2 regions of the Arthrobacter sp. zg-Y179 genome follow, and region 2 is predicted to be linked to the other one. Evidence: predicted binding sites of a transcription regulator. Region 2 holds the regulator's gene; the other holds the start of a gene.

Region 1 (6,926 bases), on a different contig from region 2:
CCCGCGGACCAGCAGCAGCTCCGTGCCGAAAAGCAGCGGACCGGATTTCTCCTGCGCCTCATGGAAGAACGTGCAGTCAATGCACCCGGTACCGTCGTCGAGGCTGATGAACACCACCCGGCGTCCCCCGCGCATGGGCGGAGTCTGCGTGGCCACCCGGATCCCGGCGACCAGCACCTCGGTCCCGTTGCGCAGGTCCATCAGCGCTTCCGCGGGAGTGACGCCCAGCCCGCGCAGCAGCGGACCGTAGCTTTCCATCAGGTGCGCGCTGACGTCCACGGACAGCAGGTCCAGTTCGGTGCGGACCTTTTCCCGCAGACCCGGTTCGGGCAGGTGATGGTGCAGGTTCGCCAGCTCGGTATCGCCCAGCGGCAGGGCCAGCTGCCCGGGAATCGGATCGTGCTTCCGGGACGCGGACTTGGCCGGCGCACCGTCGAGGTACTGGATCAGGTCCGCACGGCTTCCCTCGGAGCCGGTCTGCCTGCTGAGCGAATCAAAGGCACCGAGCTGCGCCAGCCGGCGCAGCGTGGGCCGGGAAACCTTCGCGCGTGCCCGCAGGTCCGCCAGGGAGTCATAGGGCTGCCCGGCGGCAATGCGCTTTAGCTCGACGGCAGACAGCCCGTAGATCCCCGCCAGGGACAGCCGGATGCCCAGCCGTCCGTCGTCGAGCCGTTCCACCCGGTAGGTTTCGCCGCTGCGGTTAATGTCCAGGGGCAGGATGGGGATACCCATCCGCCGGGCCTCGGCCACGAGCAGCCGGCGGGGATACATCCCGGGATCGTGCTCGAAAATCCCGGCGAGGAACGCTGCCGGGTGGTGCGCCTTCAACCATGCGGATTGGTAGGTGGGCACGGCAAAGGCAGCACCGTGGGCCTTGCAGAAGCCGAAGCTGCCGAAGGCCTTGAGCGTGTCCCAGACCTTGTCGATGGTCTCCGGAGTGTAGCCGCGGGCGGCGGCCTTGCTGCGGAAGTATTCCTCCACGCCGGGCTCGGCGGTTTCGTTGCCCAGCAGCCGGCGCAGCTCATCCGCCTTCGCCAGCCCGCAGCCGGTGAAGACGTTCAGGGTCCGCAGCACCTGCTCGTGGAAGACGGTGACGCCGTGCGTTTCGGCCAGCACCGGGCGCAGCGCCTCGTGCGGGTACACCTCCGGGGAGAAGCCGTGCCGGTGTTCCAGGAACGGGCGGACCATGTCGGATTTCATCGGGCCGGGCCGGAACAGGGAAATGTCGATGATCAGGTCATTGAATTCCCGCGGTGCCAGCTTGCCCACCAGCTCGCGCTGCCCCGGGGATTCGATCTGGAAGCAGCCCAGGGTGTGCGTGCTGCGGATGAGTTCGTAGGTGGGTTCGTCGTCGAACGGCACGGCATCCAGGTTGATCCGGCCGTCCGCTTCGACGAACTCCGGATCCGGCTCCTCCGGCCCGTCCCGATGCTTCCCGGCGGCAATGACCTCTTCACGGGAGGAGTGCACACGCACTACTTCGCGCACGGCAAAGGCCATGGCGCTCTGCATCCGCACACCCAGCACGTCGAGTTTGAGCATTCCCATGGGGTCCATGTCGTGCTTGTCGAACTGGGACATGGGCAGGCCCAGGCCGCTGGGCTGCACGGGGGTGCGGTCCAGGAGCGAGGTGTCCCCCAGGATCACTCCGCAGGGATGCATGGAAATGTGCCGGGGCAGCCGGTCCAGGCGTTCGGTGAGGTCCACCAGCAGGTCCAGCTGCTGGTTCTTTTCCACCTGGCCGGAGAATTCCCGCAGTTCGGGCTTTTCGGCGAGCGCCTCGCGGAAGTTGCGGGCCGAGAAACGCCACAGCTGCTTAGCCACAGCGCCGATCTCCTCCTCGGGCATACCCAGCGCCAGGCCGGCGTCGCGCACCGCTCCCCGTGCCCGGTAGCCGTTCTGCATGCTCATCAGCGTGACGCGTTCGGAGCCGAAGCGTTCGAAGATGCGGTGATAGACGTTGTGCCGCTCAGCGCTTTCAACGTCAATGTCGATGTCCGGCAGCGTGGACCGGTCCCGGGAGAGGAAGCGTTCAAAGATCAGGTCATGGTCCAGCGGGTTCACGTGGCTGACGCCCAGCAGGTAGTTCACCAGCGAGGAGGCTCCCGACCCCCGGGCAGCGGCGCGTACCCCCATCCCGGTGATCATGTCCGATACTTCCGCAACGGTGAGGAAGTACGAAGCGAAGCCCAGCCGCTCGATGATGCCCAGCTCGTGTTCGAGCCGGTTGCGCAGTTCGACTTCGGCAATGGAGTCCCGGGCGCGCAGTCTGCGGGTAATCCCCGCCTCGCAGCGCTGGCGCAGTTCGATCATGGGTTCGGCCTCGATGCCGATCACTGAGGCTTCGGGCACCACGGGCTGCTTCCAACCCATATCCGCCACGGGGTCTATCCGGCAGTTATCCGCGAGCGCCGCAGTGTCGGCCAGCATCCGTGCCGCTCCCGAGGAACCGTAACCTGCCTCCGAGCTGATCTCGCGGGCCAGTGCAGTCATCTCCCGTGTCCCCTTGAGCCAGCCCTGTCCGTTGGGCTGTAAGTCCGGGAGGTGGGAGAGCGAGGTCAGCGAGCGCGCGGCGTCGAGCACGTCGGCGGTGGCGGCTCCATCCTCATCCACATACCGCACGGCATTGGTGAGGACGCCGGGCACACGCATCTCGTCGGCCAGCCGGAACATGCGTACAGCGTGGGCAAGGCTGAGGTTCTCCCCCGGCGCAGACAGATGCGTGACCACCTCGACGGCGAGCGCCCGGGCGGGGATCAGCGAGCGCCAGCGGCCGAACAGGGTGCGGGCGACGGCGTAGCTGCGGCTGCGCATGGCCTGACCGACGTCGGACTGCGGGCCGACGAGGACGGTCAGGACCGGTTCGGCCTCCTCATCGGGGACACCTTCCCCGGCTCCTACGCCGCGGACGTACCCGGCAAGCTGCTCCATGGTGACGCCTACCGGTTTGCCGGCGCGTGCCCGGGAGGCGGAGGTGGCGGCGTGTGCGGCGGAGATCAGCCGGCACAGGGCCCGGTAGCCCGCTCCCCCGGTATGCCCGTGGGCGAGAATAACCACCCGGCCCGTGACGGCGTTACTGCCATCCAGCACGGCCAGGTCCACGCCCACAATGGGATCGATGCCCGCTTCCATGCAGGCCCGCAGGTGCTTGACCGTGCCATAGAGCCCGTCCCGGTCGGTGCAGGCGAGCGCATCCGCACCGTCGGCCGCTGCGGCCTGCGCCATCTCCTCCGGCCAGGACACCCCGTAGTGGGCGCTGAACGCAGTGGCTGCGTGCAGGTGGATAAAGCTCATTGCTTAGGCGCTGTCTTCCATTAGGCACTGTCCCTCAGGGCGTCATGAATGCGGATCAGGCGCCAGCGGTCGCTGCGGACGTGATGCGACAGGTCCAGGGTGCGCAGGTCGGAGCGGTCATTGACCCGGGCCTGGACCCGCCAGATCTCGGTATCCACCAGCCCGGCGCCGTGGCCGCGTTCGGCGCGGGTTTCCTCTTCCCACCAGTTGCGGCGTTCATACCAGCGCACCGGGTCCGCCCCCACCTTGTAGGTGCGCCCGCCCCAGATAAGCCGGAGAGGCTGGCCCGCGGGCGAGCACACCACCTCGATTGCTTCGCTGAAGGTACCCATTCAGCTTCCTCTCCGCCCCGGTACACAGGCACACCGCCTGCGTTTCTCCCCACTGGTTATCAGTTGGTTATCAGTTGGCAACTAATTCGAACATATGTTCGAACAGCTCCGCCACCAGTGTACGACCAGCCGGGGACAAACGGCACCACTCGGGGATGGATCGGAAGGGGAGACCCGCTCCGGCACAAAAGGCCCGCGGTGCCGCCGCGGAAGTAGATGCCCGCGCATGGTGCAGACTGTTCCCAGACACACCGGATCCGGCGCAGCAGACCGGTACGGGGGCAGTTTTCACCGATTGGGGGCAGAGCATGACGGCAGACAGCAACACACCGTTCAGCGGGCAGGGACCTGAACCATGGGATCCGTTCGGGCAGGAGTCTGAACCGCAGCACCATAATCCATATATGCAGGACGTCCTGCCTGCCCATCAGGGACCGGTTCCTCCCACCTCAGGTCCCCGGCAGACAAGGTTCAGCGCAGCGGCAATCACTGGAATGGTCCTCGTGACGATCGTCTGGGCTATCGTCGTCCGCCCCCTCATCGCCGTCGCCCCCAGGGACATCTCCGACTTCTCCATTTTTGGCTTCTTCGTCTTTTCCGGCCTGTTCACCCTGCTCGGAGGAGTGGTGGGATTCAGCGTGGCGCTCGCCAAGGGCAATAAGAAGCTTGCCGCCCGCCTCTACATCATCCCCTCCCTGATCTGGCAGGGAGGGATCCTGGCTGCACTTCTTCTCCTGGTGATCGCCTTTGTCGGTTATGGCGGCACCTAGCCCGCTTAGCGGTCCGCTTCGCCGCTCACCCGCGCCGTGGTGGACAACGGCGTCTCCTTGATGAACAGGCACAGCACCAGGGCAACTGCCACGATGGGCACGCTGAGCAGGAAGATGGGAGGCAGGGCCTGCCCGAATGCCGCGGCGATGAAGTCCTGCGCCGGCGCGGGGAGCCCGCGCAGCATGGCCGGACTCAGCGAATTGATGTCCCCTCCGAGGGCAGTCCCGGCCCCCGGCGGCGCCGCTGCAATCTCATTGCCCAGCCGGTGGATGAAGATCGACCCGAACAGCGCGATCCCGAACGAGGCACCGATCTGGCGGAAATAATTCGCTGCGGAAATCGCCGCGCCCATATCCCTGCCCGGCACGCTGTTCTGCACAATCAGCACCAGGTTCTGCATCAGCATTCCCAGCCCGAGTCCCATCACCAGCATGCCAATTGCGGTGAAACCGTATGGTGTGGTGTCTGAGATCCGTGAGAGCAGCACCAACCCGGCAATGATCACCGCACACCCCAGCACCGGGTAAATCTTGTACCGGCCGGTGCGGGAAATCAGCTGCCCGGTGCCGATGGAGGTCAGCAGCAGCCCGCCCATCATGGGCAGCATCATCAGGCCCGACTGCGTGGCGGTGGCCCGGTTGACCATCTGCAGGAACGTGGGCAGGTAGGAAATGGTGGAGAACATCGCGATTCCGACGGCGATGCCCACCAGCACCGGCAGCAGGAAATTCCGGCTGCGGAACAGGCCAAGCGGAAGGATGGGTTCCTCTGCCCGCCTCTCCACCAGGACAAATGACGTGCCGGCCGCCAGCGTCACCACGGCCAGGGCAAGAATCTGCGGACTTGACCAGGCGTAGGTGGTGCCGGCCCAGGTGGTGAGCATCACCAGGGCGGCGCTCGCGAGCGCAAGCAGCCCGGCGCCTGCGTAATCCAGTTTCGGGCGTCTGCCCCGGGGTTTGGGCAGATGCAGCGAAGACACGACGACGGCGAGCGCCACCGCGCCGATGGGCAGGTTGATGTAGAACACCCACCGCCAGGACCAGGCATCGGTGATCCAGCCGCCCAGCAGCGGACCGCCCACGGATGCCAGCCCGAAGGCCGCCCCGATCAGGCCCATGTACTTCCCGCGCTCCCGCGGGGAAACCAGGTCTCCCAGGATGGCCTGCGCCCCGATCATCAGCCCGCCGCCGCCGATGCCCTGCAGGGCACGGAAACCGATCAGCTGGCCCATGTTCTGCGCCAGTCCGGACAGGGCCGAGCCGGCGAGGAACACCACGATGGCGAAAATGAAAATGCTTTTGCGGCCAAACAGATCACCGAGCTTGCCGTAGATCGGCAGGCCGATGGTTGCCGCCAGGATATACGCGGTGACCACCCAGGACAGATGCTCCAACCCGTTCAGGTCCCCCACAATGGTGGGCAGGGCCGTAGCGACGATGGTTTGGTCCAGGGCTGCCAGCAGCACGGACAGCACCAGTCCCGTGAAAACCGGCACGAGTTTCCGCTTCGGTTCCTCGCTCCGGGCGGCCTCCACCCGGTGCTTCGGCATGGCGGTCCCGGAGCGGGCAGCGGGCGCCGCTGTGCGCGGCGTTATTGCTCTGTGGGACATGGCGGGTTTCTTCTCTTCATGGTTGTTGTTGGCCTACGTTGCGTCCACGTTCACCCGCGCCGTCCGGGACAACGGCTGCTGCACAAGAAACAGCGTCAGGACAAAGGCCGCTCCCAGGATCGGCACCCCGAGCAGGAAGATCGGCGGCAGCGCCTCGCCGAACGCGGATTTGATGAAGTCCTGCGCCGGAGCGGGCAGCGCCCTGATGCTGTCCGGACTGATCGAATTGGCGCCGCCCGACGCCGCATCGCCGGCTCCGGCCGGCGCGGAGGCCAGCTGGTCGTTCAGCCGGCGGATGAACAGGGAACCGAACAGGGCAATCCCCAGCGAACCGCCCATCTGCCGGAAGTAGTTGGCGGTGGAAACCCCGGTGCCCATGTCCTTGGCAGGGACGCTGTTCTGCACAATCAGCACCACGTTCTGCATCAGCGCCCCGATCCCCAGTCCCAGCACGAACATGCCCAGCGCGGTGAGGGAGTACGGCGTCGTACTGGAGATGCGCGAGAGCAGCAGCAGTCCGCAGATCATGGTGAGTGAGCCGAGAATCGGATAGATCTTGTACTTGCCCGTGCGGGAGATCAGCTGCCCCGTCCCGATCGAGGTGGTGAGCAGCCCCGCGGTCATGGGGAGCATCATCAGCCCGGACATAGTGGGACTGGCTCCGTTGACGATCTGCAGGAAGGTGGGCAGGTAGGCAATGGACCCGAACATGGCCAGGCCTACCGCGAGCCCCACCAGCGTGCAGATCAGGAAGTTGCGGATCCCGAACAGGCGCAGCGGGAGTATCGGTTCGGACGCGCGCAGTTCCACCGGAATGAAGATGGCGACGGCGACGGCGGCCACCGCTCCCAGCGTGAGGATGGTGGGCGAGGTCCAGGCATAGTTGTTGCCGCCCCAGCTGGTCAGCAGCACCAGGGCGG
Region 2 (6,926 bases):
CCAGCGCTGCAGGGAATCCGAGCCCAGGTTCTTCTGCACCACCAGCCAGGCAGTGCCTCCCGGGGCCAGGCGCGGCAGCCAGAGCAGCAGCAGGGCATGGAGCTCGTCTTTGCCGATCCGGATGGGCGGGTTGGACCAGATGGTGTCGAAGCGTACTTCCGGGTCAACCTCCTCAGGCAGGGAGGCCGTGACGTTCCCGCACCCCAAAGCTGCTGCGTTATCCCGGGTTAGTGCGATGCAGCGTTCGTTGACGTCGACGGCGTAGACCCGGGCCGCCGGGGATTTCAGTGCCAGGGTCAGGGCGATGGGGCCCCAGCCGCAGCCGATGTCCAGCAGGTTGCCGGTCTCCGGCGGGGCGGGAACTTCATCCAGCAGGACCATCGTGCCCTTGTCGATCCCGTCGGGGCTGAAGATGCCACCGGCTGTCTGCAGGGTCCTTTCGGTCCCGTTGAGGCTGACGCGCAGCGGTTTGCGGACCTCGGGCCCGGACGGTGTGGAGGAGAAGTAGTGGTCTGAACCCATAACAATCCAGATTAGTCGCTGCAGGCGCGCGGCATGGAATTTATGGGTGGCCGCACGAGTTGTAAAGGGTGGCTGGCGCGGTAGGGATCCATAGCGGAGAAGGTTGTTTTCCTGAGGATTTGTCGGTTCACTGGCCTACCATGGAAAGTACGTTCCTATAAGGAGATTATGACCATCAACAACTCCCGCCCCGTGCGTTCGACAGACACTTCTGCGAACAGTTCGACACCCGAACTGAGCCCCTCGGATATCCAAGGGGTCATCGACAGGATCCTCGCCAAGGACAGCGCCGTCGAAGCGAAGGCTCCGGCCGACAAGCAGCGGGGCCGTGCCCAGGCATTCAGCGACGCCGAGCATTCGGTCCACGACGGCGACCAGCAGGACCTGGAAGAACGCCGCGCACTGCGCCGCGTAGCGGGCCTCTCGACCGAACTCGAAGACGTTACCGAGGTCGAATACCGCCAGCTGCGGCTGGAACGGGTTGTCCTCGCCGGACTGTGGAGCGAAGGCACTGCCGCAGACGCAGAAAACTCGTTGAAGGAACTTGCCGCGCTGGCGGAAACCGCGGGGTCGGAAGTCCTCGACGGCATCATCCAGCGCCGGCTGAAGCCGGATCCCGGCACCTTCCTCGGTTCGGGCAAGGCCCAGGAGCTCAAGGACATTGTGACGGCCACCGGCGCCGATACAGTGATCGTGGACAGCGAACTGGCTCCGTCCCAGCGACGCGGGCTGGAAGACATCGTCAAGGTCAAGGTCATTGACCGGACGGCGCTGATCCTGGACATCTTTGCCCAGCACGCGAAGTCCCGCGAGGGCAAGGCGCAGGTGGAACTGGCGCAGCTGGAATACCTTCTGCCGCGGCTGCGTGGCTGGGGCGAATCGATGTCCCGGCAGGCAGGCGGCCAGGTCGGCAGTGCCAGCGCCGGCATGGGTTCGCGCGGCCCCGGTGAAACCAAGATCGAATTGGACCGCCGGAAGATCCGCACGCGGATGGCCAAGCTCCGCCGCGAAATCGCGGGCATGAAGCCGGCACGGGAAACCAAGCGGGCCAACCGCCACCGCAACTCGGTGCCGTCCGTAGCTATCGCCGGTTACACCAACGCTGGAAAGTCCTCGCTGCTGAACCGCCTCACCGATGCCGGGGTACTGGTGGAGAACGCCCTGTTCGCCACTCTGGATCCCACTATCCGCAAGGCCCAGACCGAAGACGGAATCGGGTACACGCTGGCGGACACCGTAGGGTTTGTCCGGTCGCTGCCCACCCAGCTGGTGGAAGCCTTCCGCTCCACCCTCGAGGAAGTAGCCGACGCAGACCTGATCCTGCACGTCGTTGACGCTTCGCACCCGGACCCGGAAGGCCAGATTGCGGCCGTCCGTACCGTCCTGGCCGAAGTCGACGCCCGCAAGGTGCCTGAAATCATCGTGCTGAACAAAGCCGACGCAGCGGATCCGTTCGTTCTTGAGCGGCTGCGTCAGCGCGAGTCCCGCCACGTGGTCGTTTCGGCGCGTACCGGAGAGGGCATCCCCGAGCTGCTGCAGGCGATTTCCGACGGCATTCCGCGCCCCGGCGTGGACCTGGAACTGCTGGTGCCCTACGAGCGCGGCGACGTCGTCTCCCGCCTGCATCAGGAGGACGCCGAAATTCTGTCCCTGGAACACGGCGAATCCGGCACCCAGCTGCATGTGAAGGTTCGTGAAGGGCTGGCAGCGGAGCTGGAGCAGTTCGTGACCAATGGGTAGGAAAGCCCCGCAGGGACCGGAGCAGGTCCTGGAACTGCTTGACACCGCGGTGGCGGCCATGGGCGGGCAGAACCGGCCGGGCCAGCACGAGATGGCCCGGCAGGTGGCCGAGGCCATCGAGTCCGGCGACCATCTGCTGGTCCAGGCCGGAACAGGTACGGGCAAGTCGCTTGCCTACCTGATCCCGCTGATCGCCCACGCGCTGGAGAGCAGCAAACCCGCGCTGGTCTCCACGGCCACGTTGGCCCTGCAGTCACAGATTGTCGGACGGGACCTCCCTCGCCTGCTGAAGACCTTGGAACCGAAGCTTCCCCGGGAGGTCGACGTTGCCCTGCTCAAGGGCCGGAGCAACTACGTCTGCGTCCACAAGACCGGCGGCGGGTTCCCCGAGGAAGACGAAGCCGGAACACTGTTCCTGCTTGGCGACGAGCAGGCTGTTTCCCATCCCGCTCCCGCCGGCGGGCCCACCTCCGCGCTCGGGCGCGACGTCGTCCGCCTGCAGGAATGGGCGCAGGAAACGGAAACCGGTGACCGGGATGAGTTGCTTCCCGGCGTCAGCGACCGTGCCTGGCGTCAGGTCTCCGTCACCTCGATGGAGTGCCTGGGGGCGCAGAAATGCCCGGTGGCGGAGGCCTGTTTCAGCGAACAGGCACGCGCCAAGGCCGCCGTCGCCGATCTGGTGATCACCAACCACGCGATGCTGGCCATCAGCGCGTTCGAGGGACTGGCGGTCCTGCCGGACTACGACGTGGTGGTGATTGACGAGGCGCACGAGCTGCAGGACCGCGTCACCGGCGCGGTCACCGGGCAGCTCTCCGGAACCGTCATTTCCGCAGCGGTCTCCGCCGCGCGCAAGCACACCTCAGCGACCATGGAGCCGCTTGCGGCCGCCGGCCGGGCCTTCGACTCGGTCTTTGCCCCGGTTCCCTCCGGCCTGCTGGCAGCGGGACTGTCCGAAGACCAGGAGCTGGTGCTGGGCTCCGTGCGTGAAGCCTGCCGCACGGCCCTGTCCGATTCCAAACCCGAAGGCTCCGACGCCGTCGACGGCGGCCGCCAGATGGCACGCTCGCGCCTGATGGCTGTCCTGGAACTGTGCGAACGCATCCTTGACGCAGTGAATTCGGGGGAGGTGCTGTGGGCATCGCGTGCCAGCACCTTCTCGCCGGGCACCGGTTACACCGCCCCGGAAGAAGATGCACCGCCCACCATCAACGTTGCCCCGCTGTCCGTGGCCGGACGGCTGCGCGAAGGACTGTTCGACGGCCACACCGTGGTGCTGACCTCGGCCACCCTCGCCATCGGGTCGGAGTTCGGTCCGGTTGCCGGAGCCCTGGGGCTGGTGGGCGCCGGCGCACCGAAATGGACGGGGACCGACGTCGGCAGTCCCTTCGACTACCCCCGGCAGGGTGTGCTGTACGTAGCCAAGGACCTGCCGAAACCGGGACGCGGCACCTCCCCGGAGCAGCTGGATGAACTGGAGGCGCTGATCAAGGCCTCCGGCGGCGGCGCCCTGGGGTTGTTCTCTTCCCGCCGTGCAGCGGAAGAAGCCGCGGAAGCACTGCGGAAGCGGGTCGACTTTCCGATCCTTTGCCAGGGCGAATCCACCATGTCCGCCCTGGTTCAGCAGTTTGCCGACGACGACGAGACCTGCCTGTTCGGCACCATGTCCCTCTGGCAGGGCGTGGACGTCCCCGGCGCCTCCTGCCGGCTGGTGATCATTGACCGGATTCCGTTCCCGCGTCCCGACGATCCGTTGATGACAGCCCGGACCCGCGCGGTTGCCAAGGCCGGGGGAAACGGCTTCATGAGCGTCTCGGCCACCCACGCGGCCGTCCGGCTCGCGCAGGGGGCAGGGCGGCTGATCCGCGCTTCCGGAGACAAGGGAGTGGTGGCCGTGCTGGACTCGCGCCTGGCAACCGCACGCTACGGCAGTTTCCTGCGGGCCGCCCTGCCGCCCTTCTGGTCCACCACCGACCGTTCCGTGGTGCTTCAGGCGCTGAAGCGGCTCGCCGCGGAACCCGCCGGAGCGAAGAAGTAAAACCCGCCTGACGGGATCCCGGAAACAAAAAGCAGCACCGCCGTATGCCGGCGGTGCTGCTTTTGCGTGGTCCTTGTTACCGTCTCGCCAGGACTTTCAGTGTGTGCCTAGAGCGAACGCATTACGGAGACTACTTTGCCCATAATGGTGGCTTCGTCACCGAGGATGGGCTCATAGCGGGTGTTCTGGGGCAGCAGCCAGGTGTGCCCGTTGCGCTGTCGGAAGGTCTTCACGGTCGCTTCGTCTTCGAGCAGGGCCGCGACAATGTCACCGTTTTCGGCGGTGGGCTGGCGCCGGACAACCACCCAGTCACCGTCGCAGATGGCCGCATCCACCATGGAATCGCCCGCCACGCGAAGCATAAAGAGGTCGCCGTGCCCGACGAGCTGGCGCGGCAGCGGGACCATCTCTTCAACCTGCTGGTCGGCCAGGATCGGCCCGCCGGCAGCGATCCGTCCGACCAGCGGAACCATCGCGGTGTCGATTGCGGTGGTGAGGTCGGAGACGCTGCCGGAGCCGGGCGTGCGTGCGTTGCTGCCGCCGGAGCCCAGGCCGCCCTTCGCGGCGCCGTCAGCAGCGTCCCCGGCGTTCCCGGCGTTCGCCGCGTTGCCTTTGCCGCGGCGCGGGGGAGCATCGCGGAGCATCAGCGGAACCAGTATCTCCATGGCACGCGGCCGCTTGGGGTCGCGGCGGATATAGCCCAGCTTCTCCAACTGGCTCAGCTGGTGCGTAACGCTGGAAAGGCTGGCCAGGCCCACGATGTCGCCGATCTCCCGCATGGACGGCGGGTAACCGTTCGCGTTCACCGAACGCTGGATGGTTTCCAGGATCTTCGTCTGGCGGGCGGTAAGGCCCTTGGTGCGTCCTGCCGGAGCGGGCGCGGCAGGGGAGGGGGTGCTGCCATTGGTAACACGGGCCACGTCGGCTTCCCTTCACAGTCGGCCCGTGAATGCGGGCCGGATGGTTCTTGCGGTGTATCTGGTTTGTCCTGCGGTCCTGCGGTGATGCGGTGATGCGGTGATAACGGGTGCGGTGGTCTGTCCCGCCAAGTCGTTTTGTCAGTGCCGGATGGTTAGTTGGTCCCAGCCGCTTCCAACAGGTTCAACGCTAGGGGAGCGCAGCCACATTTTCAAACATATATTCGAGCGAGTCTCGACAATGTTCGTAGATAAGTGCTAGAAATGTTCGAGTACAGGTTAGAACATACGTTCGAGTATGAGGATGACCCTGAGTTTCAAAATGGCCCGCCGACACCTCGGCGGGCCCACCAGATGTTCGAATGCAGTTTCGAGCCACACTGTAATTCCCGGTGCTTTTGCGGGAAGCGGGGGAATCGGCGGAGCTGCCCTTCGGACCGGAAAGGTATTGACATGTCAGTACACGTACTTCCCTTCACCGCACAGAGTCTCACTGAACGTGCCCCGGAAGGGCCCGCTGCTGCCGCCCGCGCTGCCGATGCTGCGGACACCCAGGCATCGGTCCCGCTGCGCCTGACGCGGCGCGGCCGGCTCGTCCTGGTCGGCGCTCCGCTGATGATCGTGGCCGCCGCACTGCTGGTCTTTATCGGATTCTTCACCGCACCGGCTATGGCTTCGGGGGACGCCCAGGAGCAGACACGCACCATCCAGGTGGGTGTGTCCGCCGGTGATTCGCTCTGGTCGCTCGCCACCGAGTTCGCTCCGGACCGGGATCCCCGCACCGTGGTGGCGGACATTGTGGAAATCAACAACCTGGCGGACGCCACCGTCCCCGTCGGCAGCCAGATTTACATCCCGGTCTCGCGCTGATTTCCCAGCCAGGGCATTCCGACGATCCTTACCTGCATGCACCCGTAACAGAGGGGTGCTGGAAGTCGGTCAAATACAACGTCACCGCGCAGCGTCCTAAGCTGTAGTGGTGAACGAACAGTTGGAAAACCTGAACAGACTTCCCCTGCGCGATGATCTGCGGGGCCTGACCCCGTACGGCGCCCCCCAGTTGGATGTGCCCATCCTGCTGAACGTCAATGAAAACACGCACGGACTTCCGGAGCATGTGCGCCGGGCCATTATGGCCGAGATTGAATCAGTGGTCGCCGGCCTGAACAGATATCCGGACCGCGAATTCACGCTGCTGCGGGAAAACCTGGCCAAATACCTCGGCCACGGACTGGCTGCGGAGAATATCTGGGCCGGCAACGGTTCCAATGAGGTTCTCCAGCAAATCCTGCAGGCCTTCGGCGGACCCGGGCGGACGGCCATGAGCTTCCCTCCCACCTATTCCATGTACCCGCTGCTCTCCAGCGGCACCGGCACCGCGTACGTGACCGGGACGAGGGACCGGGACTTCTCCCTGACCCCCGCATCGGCCGCGGAGCAGATCCGGGCGCAGGCACCCAACATCGTGATCCTGTGCACCCCGAACAACCCCACGGGTACGGCCCTGGAACTTGAGGTGATCGAAGCCGCCTATGAAGCAGGAGAAGCCTCCAATGCCATCGTGGTGGTGGACGAGGCCTACGCCGAGTTCTCCCACGCCGATACCCCCAGCGCGCTACAGCTGCTCCCTGGCCGGGAACGGCTGATTGTTTCCCGGACCATGTCGAAGGCCTTCGCACTCGCCGGAGCCCGCATCGGCTACCTTGCCG

Evidence for each region. The regulator LexA, encoded in region 2, represses DNA repair genes until DNA is damaged. The targets are predictions, from matches to a motif close to TCGAACANNTGTTCGA.
Region 1: LOC56_RS07990 (DUF6504 family protein) is a predicted target of LexA. The motif match lies at 3,713-3,728, and genes of this name have one in related genera.

Annotation. Positions count from the first base shown of each region.
Region 1 covers NZ_JAJJOB010000007.1:155,436-162,361, reverse strand. Annotated here, with positions in the region: gene LOC56_RS07995 (DNA polymerase III subunit alpha) at 1-3,294, opposite strand, end outside; gene LOC56_RS07990 (DUF6504 family protein) at 3,315-3,626, opposite strand; gene LOC56_RS07985 (hypothetical protein) at 4,031-4,396, shown strand; gene LOC56_RS07980 (MDR family MFS transporter) at 4,402-6,006, opposite strand; gene LOC56_RS07975 (MDR family MFS transporter) at 6,040-6,926, opposite strand, start outside.
Region 2 covers NZ_JAJJOB010000014.1:39,404-46,329, reverse strand. Annotated here, with positions in the region: gene LOC56_RS15340 (class I SAM-dependent methyltransferase) at 1-522, opposite strand, end outside; gene hflX (GTPase HflX) at 691-2,262, shown strand; gene LOC56_RS15330 (ATP-dependent DNA helicase) at 2,255-4,300, shown strand; gene lexA (transcriptional repressor LexA) at 4,408-5,220, opposite strand; gene LOC56_RS15320 (LysM peptidoglycan-binding domain-containing protein) at 5,671-6,087, shown strand; gene LOC56_RS15315 (histidinol-phosphate transaminase) at 6,197-6,926, shown strand, end outside.